3 regions of the Streptomyces sp. KR55 genome follow, and region 1 is predicted to be linked to each of the others. Evidence: riboswitches for the same ligand, from Rfam matches in the RefSeq annotation. Region 1 holds a riboswitch; each other region holds the start of a gene.
The links. Region 1 has a riboswitch for cyclic di-AMP ahead of ACTWQJ_RS38850 (transglycosylase family protein). Riboswitches for the same ligand answer to the same signal wherever they lie in the genome.

Region 1 (5,662 bases):
CGCAGTTCCTCGACCCGCTGCCGGGCCTGTTCCTGCTGCCGCTGGAGGTCGGCGATCTCGGCGCGCTGGGCGACGTACTGCCTTATCGGATAGGCGAGGGCGACCACCAGCGAGCAGACGACGAGCGCGAGCAGTGCGGCGCGGCCGGTCAGCCGGGAGCGGCGGGCCTGGCGACGGGTCTGGGAGCGGTAGACGCGGGCGGCCGTCTGCTCGCCGAGCAGCCGGATCCTGGTCGTGGTGGAGAAACCCCGGTCCCTGGCGGCCATCTCCCACTCCCGTCACACACGCGCGTACGTCCCCGCACACGGTACGGGACCGAGTACGGGGACGTACGTACGACGCTTCCTACGAGGCCCTGCTCAGCCCTTGAAGCGGGGGAACGCGGAGCGGCCGGCGTACACCGCGGCGTCGTCGAGGATCTCCTCGATGCGCAGCAGCTGGTTGTACTTGGCGACGCGCTCGGAGCGGGCCGGGGCGCCGGTCTTGATCTGGCCGCAGTTGGTGGCGACGGCCAGGTCGGCGATGGTGACGTCCTCGGTCTCGCCGGAGCGGTGGGACATCATGCACTTGAAGCCGTTGCGCTGGGCGAGCTCGACGGCGTCCAGGGTCTCGGTCAGCGAGCCGATCTGGTTGACCTTGACCAGCAGGGCGTTGGCGGCGCCCTCCTCGATGCCCTTGGCCAGGCGCTCGGGGTTGGTGACGAACAGGTCGTCGCCGACGAGCTGGACCTTGTCACCGAGCTTGGCGGTGATGGTCTTCCAGCCCTCCCAGTCGTCCTCGAACAGCGGGTCCTCGATGGAGACCAGCGGGTAGGCGTCGACCAGCTCGGCGTAGTACTCGGTCATCTCGGCGGCCGAGCGCGCCTTGCCCTCGAAGAGGTAGGAGCCGTCCTTGTAGAACTCGGACGCGGCGACGTCGAGCGCGAGGGCGATCTGCTCGCCGGGGGTGTAGCCGGCCTCCTTGATCGCCTCGAGGATGAGGTCGAGGGCCTCACGGTTGGAGCCGAGGTTGGGGGCGAAGCCGCCCTCGTCGCCGAGGCCGGTGGCCAGGCCCTTGCTCTTCAGGACCTTCTTGAGGGTGTGGTAGACCTCGGTGCCCCAGCGCAGGGCCTCGGAGAAGGACTCCGCGCCGATCGGGGCGATCATGAACTCCTGGATGTCCACGTTGGAGTCGGCGTGCGAGCCGCCGTTCAGGATGTTCATCATCGGCACCGGCAGCAGGTGCGCGTTCGGGCCGCCCAGGTAGCGGAAGAGCGGCAGGTCGCTGGCCTCGGAGGCGGCGTGCGCGACGGCGAGCGAGACGCCGAGGATGGCGTTGGCGCCGAGCGAGCCCTTGTTGTCGGTGGCGTCCAGGTCGAACATCGCCTGGTCGATCAGGCGCTGCTCGGTGGCGTCGTAGCCGACCAGCTCAGGGCCGATCTGCTCGATGACGGCCAGGACGGCCTTCTCGACGCCCTTGCCCTGGTAGCGGTTGGGGTCGCCGTCGCGGAGTTCGATGGCCTCGAAGGCGCCCGTGGAGGCGCCGGACGGGACGGCGGCACGACCCGTGCTGCCGTCGTCGAGGCCGACCTCGACCTCGACCGTGGGGTTGCCTCGGGAGTCCAGGATTTCCCGGGCTACGACGACGTCGATGGACGGCACGAGCATCTCCTTCGTGGATGTGACGCGGTTTAGCAGGACCGCAGCGGCTCTGCGAGACGAGCCTAACCGGCTCCGTGGGATCGGCCAGCCGGTCGCCCACCCCGTGGACGGAACCGATCGTAAATTGTTTCCGAATGGAACAAAGACGGTTCCTCAAGAATGAGGGCCCGAGCGGAGAACGAGGGCCCGAGCGAAGAACGAGGGCCCGAGCGGTGACACAAAAGCCCCGCCCCGGCGCGTACGGGGGAACACGCACCGGGGCGGGGGCCCGTGGGGACGGGGGGACCCTCACGGGGTCTGCGAAGCCCGGATTACTTCAGGTCAGGTGAAGCTGCCGGGCCGGGTAGATCCGGATTACTTCAGGTGCAGCTGCTGACCCGGGTAGATGAGGTCGGCGTCCTCGACGATGTCCTTGTTCAGCTGGAACAGCTTCTCCCAGCCGCCCTCGACGTCGTGCTCCGCGGCGATGGTGCTGAGCGTGTCGCCGGTGACGACCTTGTACTCGCCGTCGCCCTTCTCGACCTTCTCACCGGTCGGGGTGGTGACGGTCTTCTGCGCCGGGCGCTCCTGCGAACGGGAGGCCGGCTGCTGTTCGGTCGAGCGGGTGGTGGTCTCGGTGCTGCTCTGCGAGGAGCCCTCCGAGGAGGAGTCGCTCGCGCCGCCGCCGGTGTACGTGGCGTTCGACAGGCCCGTGCCGCAGTGCGGCCAGGCACCCTTGCCCTGACCCGCGAGCACCTTCTCGGCGATCTGGATCTGCTGCTCCTTGGTGGCCTGGTCGGCCGTGGCGGCGTACTGCGTGCCGCCGTACGCGGCCCAGGTGGAGGCGGAGAACTGCAGACCGCCGTAGTAGCCGTTGCCGGTGTTGATGGACCAGTTGCCGCCCGACTCGCACTGGGCGACGGCGTCCCACTCGGAGGTGGTGGCGGCGGAGGCGCTGCCGGCCGCCATCAGCGGGGCCGCGACGGCGGCGGCGCCGGTGACACCGACGACGGCTATGGCACGAGCGGCCTTGGACGGACGACGGTGCTTGCCCTTGCTGGAAAACAGCATGGATGGATCCCCTCACCGACGCCTGCGAGGTGAGCTGTCGGGTTCGGGCCGGTTGAGTTGCCCGGTCACGCCCCTGTGGGGAGGCGTGACTTCACCCCAAGCCGTACGGGCTCAACTGCCCGGTGCGGCGCTTACCTTGGGTCCCCCGCTCCTGCCTACGGCGCTTGACGCGACGACTGTTCCCGGACGGCCGCTGGCAGGATTCGGCGTTGCGGCAGCCGGGGCTCGCGTTGGCGAGCGGTCATGACCGTAGACACGCGATTGGCGGAATTTCAAAGAGGATCAGGGCCTCTGAGACTCATCCCACACTTTCACCAAACCGGACATTAGACGCTAAGTGGGACGTGAACTCCCGCTACTTTTCGCCCGGTTCGACCCCGACATCCAGCGTCTGACCGGGGATGATGTAGTTGGGGTCGGCGCCGACGATCTCCTTGTTGTCCGCATAGAGCACGGACCATCCCCCTTGGACGCCAAGGGAGTCGGCGATACCCCAGAGACTGTCCCCCTCGCGCACGGTGTACGACCCGTCGGCGGCATCGCGGGGGGAGGCGCTGTCGCGTGAGGCGTGACGCCCCGAGGACTCGGTTGTACGAGCGCCGGCGGCATCCTCGTCGGCGCTGTCGCCGCGATGCTTGCCCGTACCGGTGTCGATCAGGCCGGAATCGCCTTCACTCTGCCCCGAGTTGTCCGAGTCGGTGGCCTTCGGGGTGGCTGTGGGAGAGCTGTCGGATTCCTGAGAGTTGTCCGGAGTGGAGTCGGCGGGCGTCGGGCTCGCGGAACCGTCCGTCGCATTCGATGACGAGTCAGACGATGGGGACGGCATGGTGGATTCAGTCGAAGACTCTGCCGAATCAGACGAACCGGACGAGCTGGAGGAACCGGACGAGTTGGACAAGCCGAACGAGTTGCGCAGGCTCTCGGAAGTGTCCGACGAGGCGTCACCGGCCACACCCGTGTCCACGTCGACCGAACCCTTGTCCGCGTTGAGACCGGCGGTGAGTCCGCAGGTGCCCCATGCGCCCACACCCTGGTCCGCGAGGATCCGCTCGGCGACGGCTATCTGCTGCGAACGGCTGGCCTGGTCGGCGCTGGCCGCGTACGTGAGGCCGCCGTACCGCTCCCAGTCCTCCTGGGACAGTTGCAGCCCGCCGTAGTACCCGTTGCCCTCGTTGGCGCTCCAGGAGCCGCCGCTCTCGCACTCCGCCACCCGGTCCCACGTCGTGCCGCTGGCCGCGCTCGCGCCGGTGGCGCCGAGGAGCGGGATGGCGATGGCGGACCCGGTCACGCCGGCCGCGACAACGAGGGCTGGAGCCTGGCGGGGGCGACGGTGACGACCGTTCCCGGAGAGCATGCGGGGACCTTTCGCGAGACAGCAGTGACCGGCGCGGCGGGTGGTGTTCGACGTCGCGCTGATGGGTGAACGTATCGGCAGTCGATCACTTGTCACAAGTTAACGTCGCGCAGATCACGTGAAGATCACAGAGTTGAGGTTGTGTCACGTTTTCGGTGCCGGAGTGGAGCGTTCCGGTCGAATCCGGGGGCTGGAGGGGCCGGGAGGCCGGGGGGCCGGTTTACGAGATGGGAGTGAACTCCACGGGCAGCGTGCGCAGTCCGCGCATGATGAGGCCGCCGCGCCATCGCAACTCGCTCGGGTCCACGGCCAGTCGGAGGTCGGGGAGGCGGGTGAGGAGGGTCGCGAGGGCAGTCTGCCCCTCCAGGCGGGCGAGCGGCGCGCCGAGGCAGTAGTGGATGCCGTGCCCGTAGCCGAGGTGCTGGTTGTCACGGCGGGCGAGGTCGAGGGTGTCCGGATCGGCGAACCGCTGCGGATCCCGGTCCGCGGCGGCGAGTACGACGAGCACGGGGTCGCCGGGCGCGATGTCCTGCCCGCCGATGGTCAGCGGCTGCGTGGCGAACCGCCAGGTGGCCAGCTCCACCGGGCCGTCGTAGCGCAGGAGTTCCTCGACCCCGGTTTCCAGGAGGCCGCGGTCGCCGGTGGCGAGGGCCTGCTGGAGGCGGGTGCGCTGTTCGGGGTGGGTGAGCAGGGCGTAGGTGCCGTTGCCGATCAGGTTGACGGTGGTCTCGAACCCGGCGAACAAAAGGATGAACGCCATCGCGGCGGCCTCGTTCTCGGTGAGGTGCTCACCGTGGTCGGAGGCACGGATGAGGCCGGAGATGAGGTCCTCGCCCGGGGCCGGTTCGGCGGAGAGCGACTCACGCTTGCGGTGGATGAGGTCGGCAAGGTAGCCGCGCATCTTCTTCACCGACCGCGCGACCCCGCCCCGCGGCCCTCCCCCGTGCCGGATCATCATGCCCGCCCAGTCCCGGAAGTCGTCCTGGTCCTCGCGGGGGACGCCGAGCATGTCGCAGATGGCGTAGATGGGGAGCGGGAAGGCGAACTCGTGGATGAGGTCGGCGGAGCCGTTGCGGGCGAACCGGTCGAGGAGGTCGTCGGTGAGCTCCTGCACACGGGGCGCGAACTCGGCGACGCGGCGGGGCGTGAAGGCCTTGGAGACGAGCCGGCGGAGGCGGGTGTGGTCCGGCGGGTCGATGTTGAGCAGATGCGTCATCAGCTCCGCCTTGCGCTCACCGGGGATACCCGTCTTGCCCTTGGCGTGTGCGGGCTCGTCGTGGTGGGCGGGGTTCTTGCTGAGCCGCTGGTCGGCGAGGGCCTGCTTGGCGTCGGCGTAACGGGTGACCAGCCAGGCCTCCACACCGCTGGGAAGCCGTGTCCGGCGGACAGGGGCGTGCTCACGGAGCCAGGCGTAGGCCGGGTAGGGGTTGGTGGCGAACTCCCACGTGAAGAGCTCGGGGGCGTCCTGGTGGGGGCTCGGGCGGTGGGGCTGGCTGGTCACCCGTTGACGGTATCCGGAGGCGGAGGGGCGGGTGACATCGGTCGCCGGGACGGCATCGGTCGCCGGGCGACGTCAGTCGCCGACCGGCGGGTGACGTCAGTCGCCGGTCCCGGCTGT
Region 2 (5,662 bases), on a different contig from region 1:
CGTTCATGGGTGAGGACGGCGTCCAACTGGTGGTCGGTGAGGCGGTGCAGGGCGCCGGTGGTGACGACCAGCTGGGGCGGGTGGCCCGGCAGCCACCAGGCATCGGGGTACTCGTCCTCCAGGACGAGCAGCGGGCCGCGGGCGGCCGGGAGGCCGGCGGGCAGGTCGGGGGCGCGTTCGCGCAGGTGGGCGCGGGCCTGGGTGCGGCGCCGCCGGGCCTCGACCAGCTCCCGGGTGAGCATCGCGGTGGTCCAGGCGGCACCGCAGGCCAGCAGCAGGGTGAGCGCGGCGGCCCAGGGCGGCGCGGCGGAGAGGTCGTACGCCGCGGTGACATGAGGCGGTGCGGGAGCGAAGACCTGGTCGCGGACGGTCTGGAAGACGGCGGCCGCGCCCAGGAGGAGGGCGGCCAGACAGCACAGCAGGACGGTGGCGACCAGGCACTGCCATACCCACAGCCCGACCACGGGCTCCCGTTCGGGCCACGCGGCCCGGGTCAGCGCACGGGGGGCCGGTACAGCGGCCGTCAGGGCGACGACGCTCAGCAGGAGCAGGCAGACGGTCATGCCACGGGCTCCGGATCCTGGTCGGGAGTAAGGGCGGCTCGGGTCGTGCGGTGGGGGCAGCGGCCGCGCCTGCCGACCGCGTCCCGCGTCCCGCCTCGCGCACACCACCCACCGCCAGTATGACGGCGCCGGGCACCCGGAGTCAGCGCTCGAACCGGCGTTTGCCCGAAAAGCTCACCACCCGCCACCCCACAGCTCAGCCCGCGACGACCCTCCCGCTCACCTCCCCCAACCCCACCCGGACTCCGCCCGCCCCCGGTGCCCAGGCCGACAGCGTCACGACATCCCCGTCCTCCAGGAACGTCCGCTTGCCGTCGGGGAGTTCGAGTGGGTTCCGACCGTTCCAGGTCAGTTCGAGGAGGGAGCCGCGTTCGCGTTCGGTCGGGCCGCTCACCGTGCCCGAGCCGTACAGGTCGCCGGTGCGCAGGGATGCGCCGTTGACGGTCATGTGGGCGAGTTGCTGGGCGGCCGTCCAGTACATGGTGGAGAAAGGGGGTTCCGAGATGACGTGACCGTTGAGAGCGACGGAGATGCGCAGGTCGTAGCCGCCGGGTTCGTCGTCCGTGTCGTCCAGGTACGGCAGGAGGGGATGGGTGCGCTGCGGTGGGGCCACTCGTGCCTCGTCCAGCGCGTCCAGCGGGGTGATCCAGGCCGACACCGACGTGGCGAAGGACTTGCCGAGGAAGGGGCCGAGGGGGACGTACTCCCAGGCCTGGATGTCGCGCGCGGACCAGTCGTTGAGGAGGCACAGGCCGAAGACGTGGTCGCGGAAGCCGGCCAGCGGAACGGGTCGGCCCAACGGGGACGGGGTGCCGACGACGAAGCCGACCTCCGCCTCGATGTCCAGGCGGACGGACGGCCCGAAGACGGGCGCGGGGTCGGTCGGGGCCTTGCGCTGGCCGGAGGGGCGGATGACATCCGTGCCGGAGACGACGACCGTGCCGGAGCGGCCGTGGTAACCGATCGGCAGATGCTTCCAGTTGGGGGTGAGTGAGTCGGCGGCGTCGGGGCGGAAGATCTGGCCGACGTTCCGGGCGTGGTTCTCTGAGGCGTAGAAGTCGACGTAGTCCGCGACCTCGAAGGGCAGGTGCAGGGTCACCGAGGAGAGGGGGTGCATCAGGGGCGCGAGGGTTTCGCGGTGGGACGGCACCGTCACCCAGGCGGTCAGCGCGCGCCGGACGTCCGACCAGGCGGTGCGGCCGGCGGCGAGCAGTGGGTTCAGGGTGGGCCGGGCCAGCAGGGCGGCATAAGGGGAGCCGAGTGCCAGTGCTGCCGCGCCGGCGTCGAGGACGTGGTCGCCGAGGCGGACGCCGACGGTGCGTTCGGTGGACCCGGCGGGTGAGAAGACGCCGTACGGAAGGTTGTGCGGACCGAAGGGGTCGCCCTCGGGGACATCGAAGGGGGGCATCGGGGTGCTGCCTCACTTTCGTACGTGCGGTCCATGCGGTCGCGGCACACGTTACGGCTGCGGCGGCCGTCTTGGGCAGTGACTTAAGCGCGCAAAGAGTTCGCAATGTCCGGAATGGGGGAGTCATGCATATCCGTGACCTCGTCCCGCTGTCCGTGACCCGCTGTCCGCAACGCGCCTTCGCCCGGCCGGTGGCCGGCGCCGAGGAGTCGGACCACTGAAATGTGGACAGGTGGAAGGGAGTTGGGGATGAACGGCGTGGGTGTGGTGTCCGTATTCTCTGATCATGGCCGCACCCATCGCATATGCCGAGCGCACCGCGTACGCCCTCATCGCCACCGACCTGGACGGAACGCTGCTGCGCGGCGACGACACGGTCTCCGACCGGTCGCTCACCGCGCTCGCGCGGGTCTCGGCGGCCGGTGCCCGGCATCTGGTGGTGACAGGACGGCCGGCGCCCAGGGTGCGGCCGCTGCTGAAGTTCCTGGGTGGCGGGGGGCTCGCGGTGTGCGGGCAGGGCGCGCAGTTGTACGACGCCGGCGTGGACCGTCTGCTGTGGTCGGTCACCCTGGACCGGGAACTGGCCGAGACCGCGCTCGGCAAGATCGAGGCGGAGGTCGGTACGGTGTATGCGGCCGTCGACCAGGACGGCGTCGACGGCCTGACGCTCATCGAGCCGGGGTATCGGATGCCGCACCCGACGTTGCCGGCGGTACGGGTCGGCCGGCGTGACGACCTGTGGTGCGAGCCCATCAGCAAGGTGCTGCTGCGTCATCCCGCCCTGTCCGACGACGAGTTGGCGTCGGTGGCCCGTTCGGTGGTGGGTTCGCTCGCGACGGTCACCATGTCGGGGCCCGGGACGGTCGAGCTTCAGCCGTCCGGCATCACCAAGGCGACGGGGTTGGCGCTGGCGGCCCGGCATCTGGGGCTGCGCCCCGAGGACACCATCGCCTTCGGAGACATGCCCAACGACATCCCGATGTTCGACTGGGCCGCCCACGGCGTCGCCATGGCCAACGCGCACCCCGAACTGAAGGCGGTGGCCGACGAGATCACCCTCTCGAACGAGGACGACGGCATCGCCGTCGTCCTCGAACGGCTCCTCACCGAGGCCCTGCGCCCGCAGCGGCTCAGCGGGCGCAGGGCCTCGGTGGGTACGAAGGTTCAGTAGGCGCGAAGGGCTCAGTAGGCGCCGAAGACGTTGTCGATCGAGCCGTAGCGGTCGGCCGCGTAGTTGCAGGCGGCGGTGATGTTGGCGACCGGGTCGAACGGGTCGTACGGCGTGCCGGGCACGTGGTACGCGGCGAAGGTGGGGTCGATGACCTGGAGCAGGCCCTTGGACGGGGTGCCCTTGGCCGCGTTGGAGTCCCAGTTGTTGATGGCGGCCGGGTTGCCGGACGACTCGCGCATGACGTTGCGGTAGATGCCGTTGTAGGAGCCCGGGATTCCGTGCTGCGCCATGATCGCGAGCGACTCGCGGATCCAGCCGTCGAGGTTGTCGGAGTACGCCGTGGTGGCGGTCTTCGCGGTCACCGCGGCGGGGGTGGCGGCCGATGCGGTGCTCGCACCGATGAGCGGCAGGGCGAGCACGGCCGCGCCGGTGCCGGCGACCGCGAGCTTGCGGGCTATGCGGGCAGTGCGGGTGCGGCGGGGCTGACCGTTTGCAGGCATGGGCTTGTTCCTCTCCTTCGCCTGCGAGGTGAGCTGTCGGGTTCGGGCTGGGAGGTGCCCGGCCGCGCCCTTGCGAGCGCAACTTCACCCCAAGCCGTTCCGGTGCGTCGTACGACGTCCGGCGCGGCGACTTACCTGGGTCCCCCGCTCCTGCCGTGCGTGAGTGGTCTCGTCATCGGTGGTACCGGGCGGCGGCAGGATTCGGCGTCCGCCCGACTGGCCCGGAACGTATGCGAGAGCACATGTCGGAAACAAGTAGCGGGTTCACACAACATGCTGTTTGATCTTTGTCTGGGGTGTTTTGTCAGCTTGATCCTTTGCGTATGCCAAGGCTCAACTCGCAAGCCGGGAAAGCCGGATGATTGGCGACCGCGTGGAACCTGTGAACGGGTGAAGGTGAGTCATGTCACGCACGAGCGCAAGAGTGGTAAATCGGACAATGAGCTCAAGTGCCTATTAATCAGGTGTGCATGGGATGCGCTTCCCTCAGGTGTGATGGGAGGGAGCCGGTCACCCGAATGGCCGGAGGCGAGACGGCGTGGCGGGGGTATTACCGGACAAAGCTCACCTATTCGGCTTAAGTCGATAAATAACTTCTCGTATCAACTGATCGAAAACATACCGCTCGTGATCCGATACAGCCCGGCCTGTAACCCCGGGCGCCCTCGGTGATCGAAACGTGACCGGATACGCTGACTTGAGTGAAGGCAGCGACGTATCGACAAACCGCGTAACCGCCGGTAGACACCAGCAGACAGGAGACCCCTCGTGACCGTCGTCGGGCCGTTCGGGCTGAGCGTGCGGGACCAGGCTCTGGAAGCCGATGTCCAGGCCGGATTGGCGGCTGTCGAGGAAGGGTTGCTCGAAGCCACCAAGAGCGAGGTCCCGTTCATCACGGAGGCCGCGCAGCACCTGGTGCGGGCCGGAGGCAAGCGGTTCCGCCCGCTGCTGGTGATGCTCGCCGCGCAGTTCGGTGACCCGTACGCGCCCGGGGTCGTGCCCTCGGCCGTGGTCGTGGAGCTGACCCACCTGGCGACGCTGTACCACGACGACGTGATGGACGAGGCAGAGGTGCGGCGCGGGGTACCGAGCGCGAACGCCCGCTGGGGCAACTCGGTCGCGGTCCTCACCGGCGACTTCCTCTTCGCCCGTGCCTCGCACATCCTGGCCGACCTCGGTCCGGAGGCCGTGCGGGTGCAGGCGGAGGCGTTCGAACGGCTGGTCACCGGTCAGATCCTGGAGACGGCCGGGCCGTCGGACGGGCGCGACCCGGTCGAGCACTACCTGGACGTACTGGCCGGCAAGACGGGGTCGCTGGTGGCGGTCTCGTGCCGCTTCGGCGCGATGATGTCGGGCGCCGACGAGTCGCTCGTGAACGTCCTGACCCAGTACGGCGAACGACTGGGCGTCGCCTTCCAGCTCGCCGACGACGTCCTGGACATCGCGTCCGACTCCCACGAGTCCGGGAAGACGCCGGGGACGGATCTGCGGGAGGGCATCGCGACCCTGCCCGTGCTGCGGCTGCGCGAGCGCGCGGCCCGGCTGGGGCTGGCCGAGGACATCGCCCTGTGCGAGCTGCTGGACTCCGACCTGACGGACGACGCCCGGCATGCGCAGGCGCTGGCCGCGCTGCGGGCGCACCCCGCGCTGGAGCAGGCACGGCGGGACACCGTGCGGTACGCGGAGGAGGCGCGGTCGGCGCTTGCGCCGCTGCGGGAGTGCGATGCCAAGGCAGCGCTCATCGAACTGTGCGACGCGGTGGTGCACCGCGCGGGATAGGGCCTGGCCAGCGGATCGCCGGAGACCCGGCATCGAGGCGGCGCCTCCCCTACGACCCCTACGGGTCGGGGGAGGCGCCGCTCGCTTGTGTCATACCGCAGCAGTACGCGGAGTTGAGCCCGCGGTCTGACGCTTCTTCGCATCCGGTTTGGTCAGATGGAGACCACGGAACACACCACTCCTCACCTATTCGGGTGAGAATGGCGGCTCAGGTGGACGAGTGCGAGGACGCGAAGTGACG
Region 3 (5,662 bases), on a different contig from region 1:
GGTCTCGTACGGCTCGACCGTGATGGCCGCGACCGACGGCACCGTCCGTACGGAGTGGAACAGCGCGTACGGCAACATGATGATCGTGACGGCGATGGACGGCACGGAGACCTGGTACTGCCACCTCTCCAGCTACCAGGTCGCGTCCGGTACGACCGTCAAGGCCGGCGACCCGATCGCGCTCTCCGGCAACTCCGGCAACTCGACCGGACCGCACCTGCACTTCGAGGTGCGGCCGGGCGGCGATTCGGCGGTCGACCCGCTGGCCTGGCTGCGCAGCCACGGGCTCGAGCCGACGTAAGCCCCGAAGCTTCCCCTGAGCCCCCGCCGAGTGAGCGGGGGCTCACTTCGTACCGCCCGGAACAGCTACAGCTTCTCCACCGGCGCGTACCGCAGAAGCAGTCGCTTCGGCTTGGTGTCCCCGAAGTCGATCGTCGCCTCCGCGTTCGTGCCGGTGCCCTTCACCGCGACGACGGTCCCGAGCCCGAACTGGTCGTGCGTCACCCGGTCCCCCACCGCGAGGGAGACCACGGGCTTCTCGGCGGTCCGGCGCGTGGCGAACCCGGACGCGCCCGACGCCGACGAGCGCGAGCGGGACGAGGACAGCGACGCCGCCACGCCCGAGACCGGGCCCGCCGGAGCCGGGGAACCACCCGTGCGCTTCCAGTCCACATGCGCCGCCGGGATCTCCTCCAGGAAGCGGGAGGGCGGGTTGTACGAGGGCTGCCCCCAGGCGCTCCGCATTGCCGAGCGCGTCAGATACAGCCGCTCACGTGCGCGCGTGATGCCGACGTACGCCAGGCGGCGCTCCTCCTCCAGTTCCTTGGTCTGGCCGAGGGCACGCATGTGCGGGAAGACGCCGTCCTCCATGCCGGTCAGGAAGACGACCGGGAATTCGAGGCCCTTGGCGGTGTGCAGGGTCATCAGCGTGATGACGCCGTCGCCCTCCTCCTCGTCCGGGATCTGGTCGGAGTCGGCGACCAGCGCGACCTGCTCCAGGAAGTCGGCCAGTGTGCCCTGCTCGCCCTCGGTGCGTTCCTGCTCGAACTCCAGGGCCACGGCGGCGAGTTCCTGGAGGTTCTCGATCCGGGTCTCGTCCTGCGGGTCGGTGGAGGCCTGCAACTCGGCGAGGTAGCCGGTGCGTTCGAGCACTGCCTCCAGGATCGTCGCGGGGCCGGCGCCGGACTCGACGATCGTCCGGAGGTCCTCCATGAGCGTGTTGAACCGCTTGACGGCGTTCGTGGAGCGCGCGGCCATGCCGTACGCCTCGTCCACGCGCTTCAGCGCCTGCGGGAAGCTGATCTTCTCCCGCTGGGAGAGGGCGTCGATCATCGCCTCCGCGCGGTCGCCGATGCCCCGCTTGGGGACGTTGAGAATACGGCGCAGCGGGACCGAGTCCTCCGGGTTGGCCAGCACGCGCAGGTAGGCCAGGACGTCCCGGACCTCCTTGCGCTCGTAGAAGCGCACGCCGCCGACGACCTTGTAGGGCAGGCCGACGCGGATGAAGATCTCTTCGAAGACACGGGACTGGGCGTTCGTCCGGTAGAAGACGGCGACGTCCCCGGCCTTCGCCTCGTCCGCGTCCGTGAGGCGGTCTATCTCGTCGGCGACGAACTGGGCCTCGTCGTGCTCCGTGTCGGCGACATAGCCGGTGATGCGCGCGCCCGCGCCCGCGTTGGTCCAGAGGTTCTTCGGGCGGCGGGACTCGTTGCGCTCGATGACGGCGTTGGCGGCGGAGAGGATCGTCTGGGTGGAGCGGTAGTTCTGCTCCAGCAGGATCGTCGTCGCGTCCGGGTAGTCCTCCTCGAACTGGAGGATGTTGCGGATGGTCGCCCCGCGGAAGGCGTAGATCGACTGGTCGGCGTCACCCACCACGCACAGCTCGGCGGGCGGCAGGCCGCCCTCGCCGGGTGGTACGCCCTCGTCGTGCTCGCCGGTGCCGACGAGTTCGCGTACGAGGGCGTACTGGGCGTGGTTGGTGTCCTGGTACTCGTCGACGAGTACATGGCGGAAGCGGCGGCGGTAGTGCTCGGCGACGTCCGGGAAGGCGCGGAGCAGGTTGACCGTCGTCATGATCAGGTCGTCGAAGTCGAGGGCGTTCGCCTCGCGCAGTCGCGACTGGTACAGGGCGTAGGCCTGGGCGAGGGTCTTCTCGAAGCCGTCGGTGGCCTGGGCGGCGAAGTCCTCCTCGTCGATCAGCTCGTTCTTGAGGTTGCTGATCTTGGCACTGAAGGACTTGGGCGGGTAGCGCTTGGGATCGAGGTCCAGGTCGCGGCAGACCAGGGCCATGAGGCGCTTGCTGTCGGCGGCGTCGTAGATCGAGAACGACGACGTGAAGCCGAGCTTCTTGCTCTCCCGGCGCAGGATGCGCACGCACGCGCTGTGGAAGGTCATGACCCACATCGCGTTCGCGCGCGGACCGACGAGCTGCTCGACGCGCTCCTTCATCTCGCCGGCGGCCTTGTTGGTGAAGGTGATCGCGAGGATCTGGCCCGGGTGCACGCCCCGCTCGGCGAGGAGGTGGGCGATGCGGTGGGTGAGCACGCGGGTCTTGCCGGAACCGGCCCCGGCCACGATGAGCAGGGGGGAGCCGGAGTGGACGACGGCGGCGCGCTGGTTGTCGTTCAGCCCCTCCAGGAGCGCTGCCGTGTCCACGGCCGGACGCGCGGCGCCGTCGCGGTAGTACGCGTCCCGGTCCGGGGGCACGTCGAACTTCCCGCCGAACAGATCGTCCGGGATCGACTCCGGAACGTGATCGTCCTCGGGCGGCGGGTGTTCCTCGTGGGCCCGCGGGGCCTGGAGGTCCGCCAGGAAGCTGTCGTCAAAGAGGCTGCTCATCGCTCTCCGAGTCTAGGGCGCCCCACCGACAACCCGCGGCCGCCCCGAGAACATCCCCGGCCGGAATACCGTCGATCTTGACGATGAGGCCGGAATCACATCGGCTGCAGCGGCCGACGACCTTCCATCCCTGCCCACCCCCACATCGGCTTACTCTCCGAGCCCACCCCACTACCACCCGCGACCACTGACTGAAGGTCACGAAAATGTATCGGGCATATCACCCACCAACCTTCACACGCACCACACGAGTTGGCTACCGTGCCGGGCAGGCCGTACGACCCCCACCGGCGAACGTCGCCGGGCCGCACGGCCTCCGCCGAGTCCGGTGCGCCCCCGTGGCTGCCGGAGCCGGGGACCCAACCGACTCTGGGGTGAATCGGTCCGACTCCCTTCCCGGGAGGGGACCGTAGGGCAACCCTTCCGAACCACCCGCCCGAACCCGACAGCTAACCCGGTAGGCGGCCCATGGAAGGAGTCGCCTCCCTTGGCGTCGCACCGTAAGTCGCGTCCCACGGGCGCGCGCGTCGCAGGCATACGGACCCCCGCGCTTGCCACGGCTGCCCTCACGTCTGTGGCCCTGCTCTCCCAGACGGCCAATGCCACCCCCTCGGCCGACGACAAGCCGAGCCTCGAAGAAGTCGAGAAGAAGGTCGACGACCTCTACCGCCAGGCGGAGTCGGCGACCGAGAAGTACAACGCAGCCAAAGAGAAGACCGCGAAACAGCGCAAGCAGGTCGACACCCTCCTCGACGACGTCGCCCAGCGCACCCAGAAGCTCAACGAGGCGCGCGAGGAGCTGGGCTCGTACGCGGCGGCGCAGTACCGGACCGGCGCCTCCGCCCCCGACACCGCGACCTTCCTGCTCGCGGACTCGCCGCAGGACTACTTCGACCAGACCCAGCTGATGGGCAGGCTGACCAACCGTCAGAAGGGCGCGGTCGACGACTACTTCACCCAGCAGTCCGCGACGATGGAGAAGCGCCAGGAGGCCACCGAGAGCCTCGAGACGCTCACGGAGTCGCAGAGCGATCTGAAGACGGCCAAGGCCACCGTCCAGAAGAAGCTCGCCGACGCCCGCGAACTGCTGTCGCAGCTGACCGCCGAGGAGAAGGCACGGCTGGCGGCGATCGAGAAGAAGAAGCAGGAGGAGGCCGAGCGCAAGGCCGCGGAGCTCGCCCGGCAGCAGGCGGAGGAGGAGCGGCAGCGCCAGGAGGCCGCCGCGCAGCAGGAGGAGACCGGAAGCGGCTCCTCCACGGAGACGGGCACAGGGACCGAGACGGGCTCCGGCACCTCGGCCCCCGACTCCTCGTACGCCACCAAGGCCGAGAAGGCGCTCGCCTTCTCCCGCGCGCAGATCGGCAAGCCGTACGTCTGGGGCGCGACCGGCCCCGACTCCTACGACTGCTCCGGTCTCACCCAGGGCGCGTGGAAGGCCGCCGGCGTCTCCCTCCCGCGCACCACCTACGACCAGGTGAACGCGGGCACCACGGTCTCCCTCGCGGCCGCCCAGCCCGGCGACCTGGTCTTCTTCTACGACGACGTCACCCACGTCGGCATCTACATCGGCAACGGCATGATGATCCACGCCCCGAAGCCCGGCGCGTACGTGCGCGAGGAGTCGATCTACTACGACGGGGAGTCGTCCATCCACAGCGTGGTACGACCGGCCTGACGGGCGGAGGCAAGGGGCGGGCCGGATGGCACGCCCCGGGGAGGCTTCCGTGGGCACGCGCGCGTGGCGGGGTTACGCAGGCACGCGCGCGTGGTGGCGTTTTTCGCAGGCACGCGCGTGGGGTGCTGTTGGGCAGGCGCGTACGAGAGGCGCCTGCAGGCTCGCGCGCCCGCCGAAACGGCGCACGCTCGGTGTGAGCCCATTGCCGCGCGCCCGCGTGGTTTTCGACGTGCCCGCGCGCGTGGCCCGCTCGCGCGGCGCGCGGGGCTCCTTAGCATCGGCGCATGCCCGGCTCCTCCCCCCTCCGCGCCTGGTGGGCGCAGCATCCGCCGGCGGCCGGGGCCGCCGTCATGGCGACCGGCATCGTCTCGGTCGGCCTGCACCTGACGGGCTACGAGGTCCTGTCCCGGATCCTCCTCGTGGCGGCCTGCGCGGCATGGCTGGCCCTGGCGGCGGACCTCGTCACACGGCTGCTGCGGCAGCGGGCGCGCTGGATGACGGAGGCGGGAACGCCTGCGGTGCTCACCGCCGTCGCCGCGACCGCCGTGCTGGGGACCCGTTTCTCCGCGCTGGACCGGCAGCCCCCGGCCGCGGCGCTGCTGGCGCTGGCCACGCTGCTGTGGCCGGTGCTGCTCGTGCCCGTTGTGCGGCACCGGCAGCGGCGGCGTATGCCGGGGGCGGTGTTCCTCGGGGCGGTGGCGACACAGGGGCTCGCCGTGCTGGGCGCGACCCTCGCGCAGGCCGAGTCGGCGGCGTGGCTCGCACATGCGGCGCTCGTACTCTTCTGGCTGGGCCTCGTGCTGTACGGCCTCGCCCTGGCCCGCTTCGATCTGCGGCAGGTGATCGAAGGGCCGGGGGACCAGTGGGTCGCGGGCGGCGCGGCAGCGATCTCGGCGCTCGCCGGGGCCAAGCTCATCGCCGCCGACGGACCGGGCCTGTACCTCTGGAACGACGACAACAGCGGCGTCCTACGGACCGTGACCGTCGCCCTGCTGGTCCTCGGCCTGGGCTGGTACGCCGTACTGCTCGTCGGCGAGGTGGTCCGGCCGCGTCCGCGCTATGACGTGCGCCGCTGGTCCACGGTCTTTTCGATGGGTATGACGGCAGTGGCGGCCCTGGCCGTCACCACCGCTGTCGACGTCTCATGGC

Region 2: another riboswitch for cyclic di-AMP. It lies ahead of ACTWQJ_RS02625 (transglycosylase SLT domain-containing protein); the one in region 1 lies ahead of ACTWQJ_RS38850 (transglycosylase family protein).
Region 3: another riboswitch for cyclic di-AMP. It lies ahead of ACTWQJ_RS12865 (NlpC/P60 family protein); the one in region 1 lies ahead of ACTWQJ_RS38850 (transglycosylase family protein).

What each region holds. Positions count from the first base shown of each region.
Region 1 is NZ_JBQQCE010000391.1:2,569-8,230, forward strand. Features, by position in the region: gene ACTWQJ_RS38840 (FtsB family cell division protein) at 1-266, opposite strand, end outside; gene eno (phosphopyruvate hydratase) at 360-1,640, opposite strand; gene ACTWQJ_RS38850 (transglycosylase family protein) at 1,995-2,690, opposite strand; cyclic di-AMP (ydaO/yuaA leader) riboswitch at 2,695-2,863, opposite strand; gene ACTWQJ_RS38855 (transglycosylase family protein) at 3,046-4,044, opposite strand; gene ACTWQJ_RS38860 (cytochrome P450 family protein) at 4,265-5,545, opposite strand; gene ACTWQJ_RS38865 (nucleoside triphosphate pyrophosphohydrolase) at 5,642-5,662, opposite strand, start outside.
Region 2 is NZ_JBQQCE010000009.1:43,829-49,490, reverse strand. Features, by position in the region: gene ACTWQJ_RS02640 (M56 family metallopeptidase) at 1-563, opposite strand, end outside; gene fahA (fumarylacetoacetase) at 760-1,971, opposite strand; gene ACTWQJ_RS02630 (HAD family hydrolase) at 2,258-3,142, shown strand; gene ACTWQJ_RS02625 (transglycosylase SLT domain-containing protein) at 3,154-3,642, opposite strand; cyclic di-AMP (ydaO/yuaA leader) riboswitch at 3,646-3,818, opposite strand; gene ACTWQJ_RS02620 (polyprenyl synthetase family protein) at 4,411-5,421, shown strand.
Region 3 is NZ_JBQQCE010000068.1:1,578-7,239, reverse strand. Features, by position in the region: gene ACTWQJ_RS12875 (M23 family metallopeptidase) at 1-301, shown strand, start outside; gene pcrA (DNA helicase PcrA) at 367-2,838, opposite strand; cyclic di-AMP (ydaO/yuaA leader) riboswitch at 3,146-3,317, shown strand; gene ACTWQJ_RS12865 (NlpC/P60 family protein) at 3,326-4,513, shown strand; gene ACTWQJ_RS12860 (tellurite resistance/C4-dicarboxylate transporter family protein) at 4,798-5,662, shown strand, end outside.